DNA from 2 places in the Leclercia pneumoniae genome. Region 2 is predicted to be linked to the other one. Evidence: predicted binding sites of a transcription regulator. Region 2 holds the regulator's gene; the other holds the start of a gene.

Region 1 (5,853 bases), 680 kb from region 2:
GAAGTGGAAGAGGCCTGGAAGTGGGTCGACTCCATCACCGAAGCCTGGGCTGCCGATCAGGACGCGCCGAAGCCTTATCAGGCGGGCACCTGGGGTCCGGTCGCTTCTGTGGCGATGATCACGCGCGATGGTCGTTCCTGGAACGAATTTGAGTAAGGTCAGGATAATCCTTGAGGGTTATTTTACCGGTAACATGATCTAACTCAGGCCCGGTGTAATTTTTAATCATTTAAGCTCCGCGTGGATTTCCCCGCGGAGCTTTTTTTATTACACTGCCGGAAGCGATTTTGCCCCTGAGCTCCGGCAATAAAGCGTTTCCGCGATGTTATAGAGTGCGAAACACTTTGTTAATCCCAGAGCCTGGACAGATTAATATTGAGGAGCATCTATGAATCCGACATTGTTACGGGTAACACAACGCATTGCTGAGCGCTCAAAACAGACCCGTTCAGACTACCTCGCGCGCATCCAGCAGGCGAAGCGTGACACGGTACACCGTTCGCAGTTAGCCTGCGGCAACCTGGCCCACGGCTTTGCCGCCTGTCAGCCGGAAGACAAAGCCTCGCTGAAGAGCATGCTGCGTAACAATATCGCGATTATCACCTCCTATAACGACATGCTCTCGGCTCACCAGCCTTACGAGCGCTACCCGGATATCATTCGCAAAGCCCTGCACAGCGCCAATGCGGTGGGGCAGGTTGCGGGCGGAGTTCCGGCTATGTGTGATGGTGTAACCCAGGGGCAGGACGGTATGGAACTGTCGCTACTGAGCCGTGAAGTCATTGCCATGTCCGCCGCGGTAGGGTTGTCTCATAATATGTTTGATGGCGCGCTCTATCTGGGCGTGTGCGATAAAATTGTCCCGGGCCTGGTGATGGCGGCGCTCTCTTTTGGTCACCTTCCGGCAATCTTCGTGCCATCAGGCCCGATGGCCAGCGGCTTACCTAATAAAGAAAAAGTCCGCGTCCGTCAGCTCTACGCAGAAGGCAAAGCCGATCGTGCCGCGCTGCTGGAGGCGGAAGCGGCCTCCTACCATGCACCGGGGACCTGCACTTTCTACGGTACCGCCAACACCAACCAGATGGTGGTGGAGTTCATGGGTATGCAGCTTCCGGGCTCATCTTTCATTCAACCGGATGCGCCTCTGCGGCAGGCTCTGACTGAAGCCGCCGCCCGTCAGGTGACGCGTCTTACCGGCAACGGCAACGAATGGATGCCGATGGGCAAAATGGTCGATGAAAAAGTGGTGGTGAACGGGATCGTAGCCCTGCTGGCAACCGGTGGCTCCACCAACCACACCATGCACCTGGTGGCGATGGCGCGGGCGGCAGGTATCCTGATTAACTGGGATGACTTCTCCGAACTCTCTGAAGTGGTGCCGCTGATGGCTCGCCTCTACCCGAACGGCCCGGCAGATATTAACCACTTCCAGGCCGCGGGCGGCGTACCGGTGCTAATGCGTGAGCTGCTGAAAGGTGGCCTGCTGCATGAAGACGTCAACACCGTGGCAGGCTTTGGCCTGACGCGCTACACCCTGGAGCCCTGGCTGAATAATGGCGAGCTGGACTGGCGCGACGGCGCAGCCGCGTCGCTGGATGAAAACGTCATTGCCACTATCGAAAAACCGTTCTCTCTCCACGGCGGTACTAAAGTGCTGAGTGGGAATCTGGGCCGGGCGGTGATGAAAACCTCTGCGGTGCCGGTAGAAAACCAGATCATCGAAGCCCCCGCGGTGGTCTTTGAAAGCCAGCATGATGTATTGCCTGCTTTCGAGGCTGGTCTGCTGGATAGAGACTGCGTGGTGGTGGTACGCCATCAGGGGCCAAAGGCGAACGGGATGCCAGAATTACATAAACTTATGCCGCCACTTGGTGTATTATTGGACCGCTGTTTCAAAATTGCGTTAGTAACCGATGGACGCCTCTCCGGCGCATCAGGTAAAGTGCCTTCAGCTATCCACGTCACCCCGGAAGCTTATGACGGTGGTCTGTTGGCGAAGGTTTACGATGGCGACATCATCCGCGTAAACGGCCAGACCGGTGAGTTGACCTTATTGGTGGATGAAGACGTGCTTGCCGCACGCAAGCCGCATATTCCTGACCTGAGCGCATCGCGCGTGGGCACAGGGCGCGAAATGTTCAGCGCGCTGCGCGAGAAACTCTCCGGCGCGGAGCAGGGCGCGACCTGTATTACGTTTTAAGACGACAAGAATTATCGATCTGGCGAGAGAAAAACTCTGATGAAAAACTGGAAAACAAGTGCAGAAGCAATCCTGAAAACGGGCCCGGTTGTGCCGGTAATTGTGGTGCACAAACTGGAACATGCCGTACCGATGGCGAAAGCCCTGGTCGCTGGCGGCGTACGTGTGCTGGAAGTGACCCTGCGTACCGCATGCGCGATGGATGCGATCCGTGCCATTGCGAAAGAAGTGCCCGAGGCGATCATTGGCGCAGGTACCGTACTGAACCCGCAGCAACTGGCCGACGTCACCGAAGCCGGTGCGCAGTTTGCTATCAGCCCGGGCCTGACTGAGCCGCTGCTGAAAGCAGCAACCGAAGGCACTATTCCTCTGATTCCTGGGATCAGCACCGTCTCCGAGCTGATGCTGGGCATGGACTACGGTCTGAAAGAGTTCAAATTCTTCCCGGCGGAAGCGAACGGCGGCACCAAAGCGCTGCAGGCAATTGCGGGTCCATTCTCTCAGGTTCGTTTCTGCCCAACCGGCGGTATCTCTCCAGCCAACTACCGTGACTACCTGGCGCTGAAAAGCGTGCTTTGTATCGGTGGCTCATGGCTGGTTCCTGCTGATGCACTGGAAGCGGGTGACTGGGATCGTATCACCAAACTGGCGCGCGAAGCCGTTGAGGGTGCGCAGCAGTAATCGCTGTCAGAGCATAAAAAAACGGGCCATCAGGCCCGTTTTTTTTATCCTTCCACTTTCACCGCGCTGGCAGCGGCTTTCGCCCGTGTAACCGCGTCGTCAAGGGTCTCGCCGGTCGCCAGCGCCATCCCCAGGCGACGGGATCCGTCGATGTCGGGCTTGCCGAACAGACGAAGCTGCAAACCGGCACCGACCGCGTCGTCGAGATGGTCGAAAATGACATTCTGGCTGGTAAGCTGAGGCAAAATCACCGCCGATGCCGCCGGGCCGTACTGACGAATTCCGCCCACCGGCAGGCCGAGGAAAGCACGCACGTGCAGCGCAAACTCGGACAGATCTTGCGATATCAGTGTCACCATGCCGGTATCATGCGGGCGAGGGGAGACCTCGCTAAAGATCACCTCATCGCCGCAGACAAACAGCTCCACGCCAAACAGACCATAACCGCCCAGGGCTAAGACGGTTTTGCGGGCGATCTCCTGCGCGCGCTCCAGCGCCAGAGGACTCATCTGCTGTGGCTGCCAGGACTCGCGGTAATCGCCATCTTCCTGACGATGACCAATAGAATCGCAGAAGTGCACCCCGTCGACGGCGCTGACGGTAAGCAGCGTGATTTCAAAATCAAACTTCACAACGCCCTCAACAATCACCCGTCCGGCTCCCGCGCGACCACCCTGTTGCGCGTAATCCCAGGCCGCATCGAGCTGTTCAGCCGTACGGATAAAGCTTTGGCCTTTGCCAGAAGAGCTCATCACGGGCTTAATGATGCACGGGTAGCCAATCTCGTTCACCGCCTGTAAAAAGGCCTCTTTGCTGTCGGCAAAACGGTAGCTGGAGGTGGGGATCGCCAGCTCTTCGGCGGCCAGCCGACGGATGCCCTCACGGTTCATGGTCAATTTCGCGGCGCGAGCGCAGGGCACCACGCGCTGGCCTTCGGCCTCAAGCGCCAGCAGGGTGTCGGTCGCGATGGCTTCGATCTCGGGAACCACAAAATGCGGTTTCTCTTTAGCAATCAGGCCCCGCAGGGCATCGCCGTCGAGCATGTTAATGACGTGCGAGCGATGCGCGAGGTGCATGGCGGGCGCATCGGGATAACGATCGACCGCTATAACTTCAATTCCCAGACGCTGGCACTCAATGGCGACCTCTTTTCCCAACTCACCGGAGCCTAACAGCATTACACGCGTGGCTGCCGGACGCAGCGCAGTACCTAAACGAGTCATAACATCCCCCTGAAAAAGTTGCGCGCAGTATAAACGAAAACGTTTGCGTCTGTCTTCTGTTACAGAATCTGCCTCTGTTACAGCGCGTTACTGGCAAAGCCCTATTTTTAGTCCATGCTTGTCAATGTGTTAAATCACAGGAGAAGAGCATGAACAAAACAGGGGGCGTAATGGTCGTCGCGCTACTGGTCGCCAGCGCCGGCGCGCAGGCAAAAAGTGAGAAAACGGTGAAATTTCCTGCCTGTGAAGGGCAAAATGCGGAAGGTATCGCCGCCAGCGTAAAACGGGATTACCTGCAAAATCGTATTGTCCGCTGGGCAGACGATCAACAGAAGCTGGGGCAGGCCGATCCGGTCGCATGGATCAATCCGCAACAGGTCAAAAGTCAGGATAACCACTGGACCGTGCCGCTGACGGTGCGCGGTAAAAGCGCCGATATTCATTATCAGGTAAAAATTGATTGCGCAGCCGGCAGCGCGCAGTACGTCGCGCAGTAATATGAATTTTCGCTTCTTTTTATGCCGCAGACATTTCCTGACATCCCCTCGCTTAGGCTGTGAAATTGATGAACTAAAATGCGAGGGGAATCATGTCGAACTGGTTGAATCAAATACAGTCTATGTTGGGTCAGAAGTCATCGAACGGCTCGGGTGAAGGGCTGAGTAAATTGCTGGTACCCGGCGCGTTGGGCGGGCTTGCCGGCCTGTTGGTCGCTAATAAATCATCCCGAAAATTGCTGACTAAATATGGCACCGGTGCGTTATTGGCCGGGGGCGGAGCGGTTGCTGGTACGGTGCTGTGGAATAAATATAAGGACAAAATTCGAGGGGCGCATCAGGATGAGCCGCAGTTTGGTCAACAGTCATCCTCCCTCGATGAACGCAGTGAGCGCCTTATTCTTGCGCTGGTGTTTGCCGCAAAAAGCGACGGACATATTGATGCGACCGAACGTGCCGCAATCGAGCAGCAGATGCGTGAAGCAGGCGTGGAAGAGCAGGGCCGGGCCCTGGTCGCACGCGCCATTGAACAACCTCTTGATCCCGCACGCCTGGCCCAGGGGGTCAAAAACGAGGAAGAGGCGCTGGAGGTCTACTTCCTGAGCTGTGCCGCCATCGACATCGACCATTTTATGGAGCGCAGCTATCTGAATGCGCTGGGCGATGCGTTAAAGATCCCGCAGGAGGTTCGGGAGGGCATTGAACAGGATATAAAGCAGCAGAAACAGGCACTACCGGGATAAATTTTTGTGCATGACTGCGCGTTTCGCTTGCATCATTCGTGTGATTTGCCAACCTTATAGGGTGTTAATCGCAGAAGAATAAAATCGTCATGCCACCGAAAGCCCGCCGTATTCCTCACGCGATCACCGCCCACGGTGATACGCGTATCGACAACTACTACTGGTTGCGGGACGATAATCGTTCGCAACCGCAAGTGCTGGATTATCTGCACCAGGAAAATGACTATGGCCGTAAGGTCATGGCCTCACAACAGGCGCTCCAGGATCGCCTTCTCAGCGAGATGGTAGAACGCGTACCGCAGCGGGATGTCTCTGCGCCGTGGAGCAGAAACGGCTACCGATACCGTCACGTCTATGAACCGGGCAATGAGTACGCCATTTATCAGCGTCAGTCGGTGCTTTGCGCTGAATGGGAAGAGTGGGAAACGCTGCTGGATGCCAACAAGCGTGCGGCGCACAGCGAGTTTTACACCCTGGGTGGCATGGGCATCTCGCCAGACAACACCATT
Region 2 (5,853 bases):
TTTTACATACTGCATCCGATAGCCCAGCCCCGCCAGCGCCACGGTGGCCAGCATCACGCTGGTGGTCGTCAGCAGCGGTGTCGCAATAAGCCAGGAGACAAGCAGGCTCGCCAGGAAACAGAGCCCCAGCTGCAATGTATTTTGCAGCGCCGCTGCGCTCCCGGTGGCCTGTGGGAAGGGACGCAACGCCTGCGCTACCACAATCGGGTAGATCGCGCCGTTAGCCACCGCCATCAGACAGAACGGGATCAGCAACTCCACGAGGTTCGCGCCGGGGATAAAACCGACCCCCCAGGTGGCAACCACACTCAGGGCATACAACACCAGCAGCCATGGCAGCATCTGATGCCCGTGCCATTTTTGCAGGGCTGCGCGGCAACCATAGCCGCCAACCAGAAAGGCGATAGTCTGCGGCACATAGCTCAGGCCAATTACGGCCGGGCTGTAACCCATTTCGTTGAGAATAAACGGCGAACCGGTCAGCCAGGCGAAGAAGCTGGCGGAGCAGGCGGCATAAATCAGCACGTTGCCACGATACGCGCGGGTGCGCAGGAGCGTAGTGAAGGTGACGGGTGCGGCGGCGCTAACATGCTGCACGCTACGGCGTTTAAGGGTGAAGGCCGGAAGCATCAACAACAGCGTAATCGCGAACAAGACGGCAAAGATGGCTTGCCAGTCAAAGTGAGCCAGTAGCCAGCTGCCCAGCAGCGGGGCGAGAGCAGGGGAGAGCCCGACCAGCGGCATAATGGTGGCAAATATACGGTTGGTACGGGACGCCGGATAGTAGTCTGTCACCAGCGCCTGCCAGGTGACCGCCGCAGCACATACGCCCACGGCCTGCACGAATCGTAATACCAGCAGCCAGGTCGCATCGCGCACCCATAGCATGCCGAGGCAGCCGACAGCGAAAATCGCTAAACCGGTCAGCAAGATTGGTTTACGACCCAAGCGATCGGAGAGCGGCCCCCAGAGCAACTGCGCAAAGGCGAAGCCGGCCAGGAACACGCTCAGGCTGGCGCTGATGGCAGCGGCTGGCGTTTGTAAATCTTCCTGCATCGCCGCAAAAGCGGGCAGGTACATATCGGTTGCAAGAAAGCCCAGCACGCTTAAGCCGCCAAGCCAGACTAAAAATCCTTTCCCGGGTGTCACGATGGTTTTCCCCATTTTGTATGCAGGTGTGGCAGCCGCTGAGTGTAGAGAGTGCAATACCGCTTGTGAAACGCTAATATTTGGCGGTTGCATTCAAAAAATTTGCAGGCAGAAAATGTGGTCAGAATATTCCCTTGAAGTCGTAGATGCGGTAGCTCGTAACGGCAGCTTTAGCGGCGCAGCGCAAGAGCTGCATCGCGTGCCTTCTGCCATCAGCTATACGGTGCGCCAGCTGGAGGAGTGGCTGGCGGTGCCGCTGTTTGAACGCCGCCACCGTGACGTGGAACTGACCCCGGCAGGGGCATGGTTTTTGAAAGAAGGGCGCTCTGTTATCAAAAAAATGCAGATCACCCGCGAGCAGTGCCAGCAGATTGCGAATGGCTGGCGCGGGCACCTCTCTATCGCCGTGGATAATATCGTCCGCCCCGAGCGTACCCGCCAGATGATCCTCGATTTTTATCGCCACTTTTCTGATGTGGAGCTGCGCGTCTCGCAGGAGGTGTTCAATGGCGTCTGGGATGCGCTGGCCGATGGCCGGGTAGAGATGGCGATCGGCGCGACTCAGGCCATCCCCGTGGGTGGGCGCTGGGCGTTTCGCGATATGGGAACCCTCAGCTGGTACTGCGTGGTGGCAAGCCACCATCCGCTGGCGGCGATGCCAGGGCCGCTCAGCGATGATACCTTGCGCAGCTGGCCCTCGCTGGTGCTGGAAGATACCTCCCGCTCATTACCCAAACGCATTACCTGGCTGCTGGATAACCAGCGGCGAATCGTTGCCCCGGACTGGGCATCCTCTGCCGATTGCCTCTCTGCCGGGCTCTGCGTGGGGATGGTTCCCGCCCATTTTGCCCGCCCCTGGATCGATGCCGGCAAATGGGTGGCGTTGCAACTTGAGAATCCCTTCCCGGATGCGGCCTGCTGCCTGACATGGCAACAGAATGACATGTCGCCTGCGCTGGCCTGGCTGCTGGATTATCTTGGGGATAGCGAAACGATGAACAGGGAGTGGTTGCGGGAGCCAGACGCGCTGGCTCCGCAGGAGGATTAACGGCGATAATCGCGGAACGGGCCGTCGGCCACCGAGCGGCGTTCAATAAGGCGGGGATGCACTTCAATTGATTGCGACTCTTCTCGCTTATTGACGATGCGATCCAGCAGCATGTTAAACGCGGTTTCACCGAGGAAATCTTTAGGCTGATGGATGGTGGTCAGAGCCGGGGTGAAGAAGCGCGCGTTGCGCACGTTATCATACCCGATCAACGAAATGTCTTGCGGCACCCGCAGTCCCATCTCGTCTGCAGCGCAGAGCGCGCCCATCGCCATCACATCTCCCCCGCAGAACACGGCGGTCGGGCGCGGAGATTGGGAGAGGATCTGCTGCATGGCACGATAGCCGGACTCGGGCTCAAAATCGCCCTGCACAATCCAGTTTTCTGGCACGGTGATCAGCGCCTCTTCCATCGCTTTCATAAACCCAGCCAGACGTCCGGCGCCGGTATTACGCTCCAGCGGGCCGGGGATAACGCCGATTTCACGGTGTCCGCGTTCAATCAGATAACGCCCCGCCATGTAACCCCCCTCGAAGGCGTTATCGATAACGGAGTCGGTAAAGTCAGCTTTCGCTTCACCCCAGTCCATCACCACCATCGGGATATTGCGATACTCTTCCAGCATCGTCAGCACGGGTTCCGGGTACTCTGAACACATCACCAGCAGACCGTCGACACGCTTTTGCGCCATCATCGATAAATAGGCCCGCTGCTTTTCCAGGTTATTCCACGCGTTGCCAAGAATCAGGGTATAGCCCTTCTGGAAGCAGTTTTTCTCCACGGCTTCGATAATCTCGGCAAAGTAGGGCGCTTCGCTACTGGTTGCTAACAAGCCGATAGATTTGGTGTGATTCACTTTCAGGCTGCGAGCGACCGCGCTCGGTGAATAGTGCAGCTCTTTGATCGCCGCCCAGACGGCATTACGCGTCTCTTCAGCGACAAAACGCGTTTTGTTAATTACATGTGATACGGTTGTAGTGGAAACGTTTGCTCGTTTCGCTACGTCTTTGATTGTTGCCATTAGATGTCACTCCAGACCATATCCTAAACTCCTGAAAAACCGAAAGGTAAACGATTGCCTTCTCTCACCCTAATTGCGCAATCTGAATTGCGGTACGCCGGGAAAACGACACAGGACGTCAGGAGGGGGTCAATGGCCGGTACGCTAATAAATTAAGCCTGGAATTTTGTCTGATCTTGACCAAAAGGGGAAGAGCAAAAACGGATATCGCACTAAATCCTGCAAGATTTTTAGCGTAAGTTGTGTAAAAATGAGCAGGCTCACTTTTCGTGGGGGGATTATAAGGAGAAAAATTGATGAATACCGATCTTAAGTTTTCGCTGACAACCACCATCATTGTTCTGGGTCTGATTGTTGCGGCAAGTTTTACCGCGATTCTGCACTGAGTGACTGGGGGGAGTATCATCTCCCTCCTGCCTTTCCTGATTGTTACCCTTCTGGCAAAAATCTTTTGCGCAATTGTTAACTTCTCATTTTTTGTGATTGATGTCATGCTTTCGCCTTCACTGTTCTGTGTCGCATCAAGACACGGTTTCTGGAGTTGACGTATGAAAATCAATTTTCCCCTGCTGGCCCTGGCGATAGGTGCCTTCGGGATTGGCACGACTGAATTCTCTCCCATGGGATTACTCCCGGTAATTGCCCGTGGCGTAGATGTCTCTATCCCGACGGCGGGGATGCTGATCAGTGCTTATGCCATCGGCGTGATGGTGGGGGCGCCGTTGATGACGCTTCTTCTCTCTCACCGCGCACGCCGCAACGCACTTATTTTCCTGATGGCAATTTTCACCGTCGGCAATGTGCTCTCTGCCGTAGCGCCGGATTACAGCACCCTGATGCTCTCGCGCATCCTGACCAGCCTTAATCATGGGGCGTTCTTCGGCCTCGGCTCGGTGGTCGCGGCCAGCGTGGTACCTAAACATAAGCAGGCCAGCGCCGTGGCGACCATGTTTATGGGTCTCACCATCGCCAATATCGGCGGCGTTCCGGCAGCTACCTGGCTGGGGGAAACCATTGGCTGGCGTATGTCTTTCTTCGCCACGGCCGGGTTAGGTATGGTGGCGATGGTCGCCCTCTACTTCTCTTTACCGAAAGGGAGCGCGGGTGAGCGTCCGGAGGTGCGTAAAGAGCTGGCGGTGTTACTGCGTCCGCAAGTGCTTTCTGCGCTGTTAACCACCGTGCTGGGTGCCGGGGCAATGTTTACCCTTTATACCTATATCTCACCGGTGTTGCGCGATATTACCCATGCGACACCCGCGTTTGTCACCGCCATGCTGGTGTTGATTGGCGTCGGATTTTCCATTGGCAACTATCTGGGCGGCAAGCTGGCGGATCGCTCGGTCACCGCCACGCTGAAAGGTTTTTTACTGCTGCTGATTGTCATCATGCTTGCCATTCCGTGGCTGGCGCGCAGTGAAATTGGTGCAGCCATCAGCATGGTGGTATGGGGCGCCGCTACCTTTGCCGTGGTGCCTCCACTGCAGATGCGGGTGATGCGGGTTGCCAGCGAAGCGCCGGGATTGTCCTCTTCGGTGAATATCGGGGCGTTTAACCTCGGGAATGCGCTTGGTGCGGCAGCGGGTGGTGCGGTCATCTCCAGCGGAATGGGCTACAGCGTGGTTCCAGTGATGGGAGCGGTGATAGCCGGTTTTGGCTTGCTTCTGGTGCTGCTGTCGGGTCGTCGTCAGCCTGAACAGGTCTGCGTTGCGGAGTAGATACTAGCGCAGAAGGGGTGACCCTTCTGCGTTTTCGTTATGCAGCGAAATTCTTCGCCACAAAGTCCCAGTTTACCAGCGCCCAGAAATGTTCCAGATAATTCGGGCGCGCGTTACGGTAGTCGATGTAATACGCATGTTCCCACACGTCCACGGTCATCAACGGGGTTGCGCTGGTGGTCAGCGGCGTGCCGGCGTTTGAGGTTGAAACGATGGCCAGTTTGCCGTCTGCCTCTTTCACAAGCCAGGTCCAGCCTGCGCCAAAGTTCTTCACCGCCGCATCGGTAAATTTTGCTTTGAAATCAGCAAAGCTGCCGAAGCTTGCAGCAATCGCCTGTGCCAGTTCACCTGTTGGTTCTCCGCCCGCATTTGGTGCCAGGCAGTGCCAGTAGAAAGTGTGGTTCCACACCTGCGCTGCGTTGTTGAAAACGCCCGCTTCGGAAGTCCGAATAATCTCTTCCAGGGATTTGCCTTCGAAAGCCGTACCCGCAATGAGATTGTTCAGGTTCGTGACATAGGTCTGATGATGTTTACCGTAATGGTATTCGAGGGTTTCTGCCGAAATATGAGGTTCCAGCGCCATTTTTTCGTATGGTAATGCAGGTAATTCGAACGACATTGCTTCACTCCTTATTTTATTTGCGCACCCAATAACCTTATTGAGTGTAGGGTTAGGGTAGCAAATAGCGGAGTGGGGTTAAAGCGTTGTAAATCCCGCTGCAGTTGCAGCGGGGTGGGGCGTTAACGAATGGTTTTCGGGGTCATGACGCGGCGGGCACCCACATAATGGCGTTGCCAGTAATCTTCACTCAGGGAGGTGATCTGAATATCCTGACCTGTACGTGGAGACTGAATAAACTTCCCATTGCCCACATACACCCCCACGTGATCGGCGGTACCGCGACCCTGAGTGCGGAAG

Evidence for each region. The regulator PurR, encoded in region 2, represses purine synthesis genes. The targets are predictions, from matches to a motif close to CANGCAAACGTTTGCNTG.
Region 1: a site for PurR is predicted at 4,137-4,154, ahead of purT (formate-dependent phosphoribosylglycinamide formyltransferase). Genes of this name have one in related genera too.

Annotation. Positions count from the first base shown of each region.
Region 1 is NZ_CP071383.1:2,592,950-2,598,802, reverse strand. Features, by position in the region: gene zwf (glucose-6-phosphate dehydrogenase) at 1-156, shown strand, start outside; gene edd (phosphogluconate dehydratase) at 389-2,200, shown strand; gene kdgA (bifunctional 4-hydroxy-2-oxoglutarate aldolase/2-dehydro-3-deoxy-phosphogluconate aldolase) at 2,240-2,881, shown strand; gene purT (formate-dependent phosphoribosylglycinamide formyltransferase) at 2,926-4,104, opposite strand; gene yebF (protein YebF) at 4,254-4,601, shown strand; gene JZ655_RS12620 (tellurite resistance TerB family protein) at 4,694-5,344, shown strand; gene ptrB (oligopeptidase B) at 5,434-5,853, shown strand, end outside.
Region 2 is NZ_CP071383.1:1,915,700-1,921,552, forward strand. Features, by position in the region: gene punC (purine nucleoside transporter PunC) at 1-1,149, opposite strand, end outside; gene punR (DNA-binding transcriptional activator PunR) at 1,265-2,197, shown strand; gene purR (HTH-type transcriptional repressor PurR) at 2,194-3,219, opposite strand; gene cydH (cytochrome bd-I oxidase subunit CydH) at 3,516-3,605, shown strand; gene JZ655_RS09245 (MFS transporter) at 3,768-4,934, shown strand; gene sodB (superoxide dismutase [Fe]) at 4,972-5,553, opposite strand; gene JZ655_RS09255 (C40 family peptidase) at 5,676-5,853, opposite strand, start outside.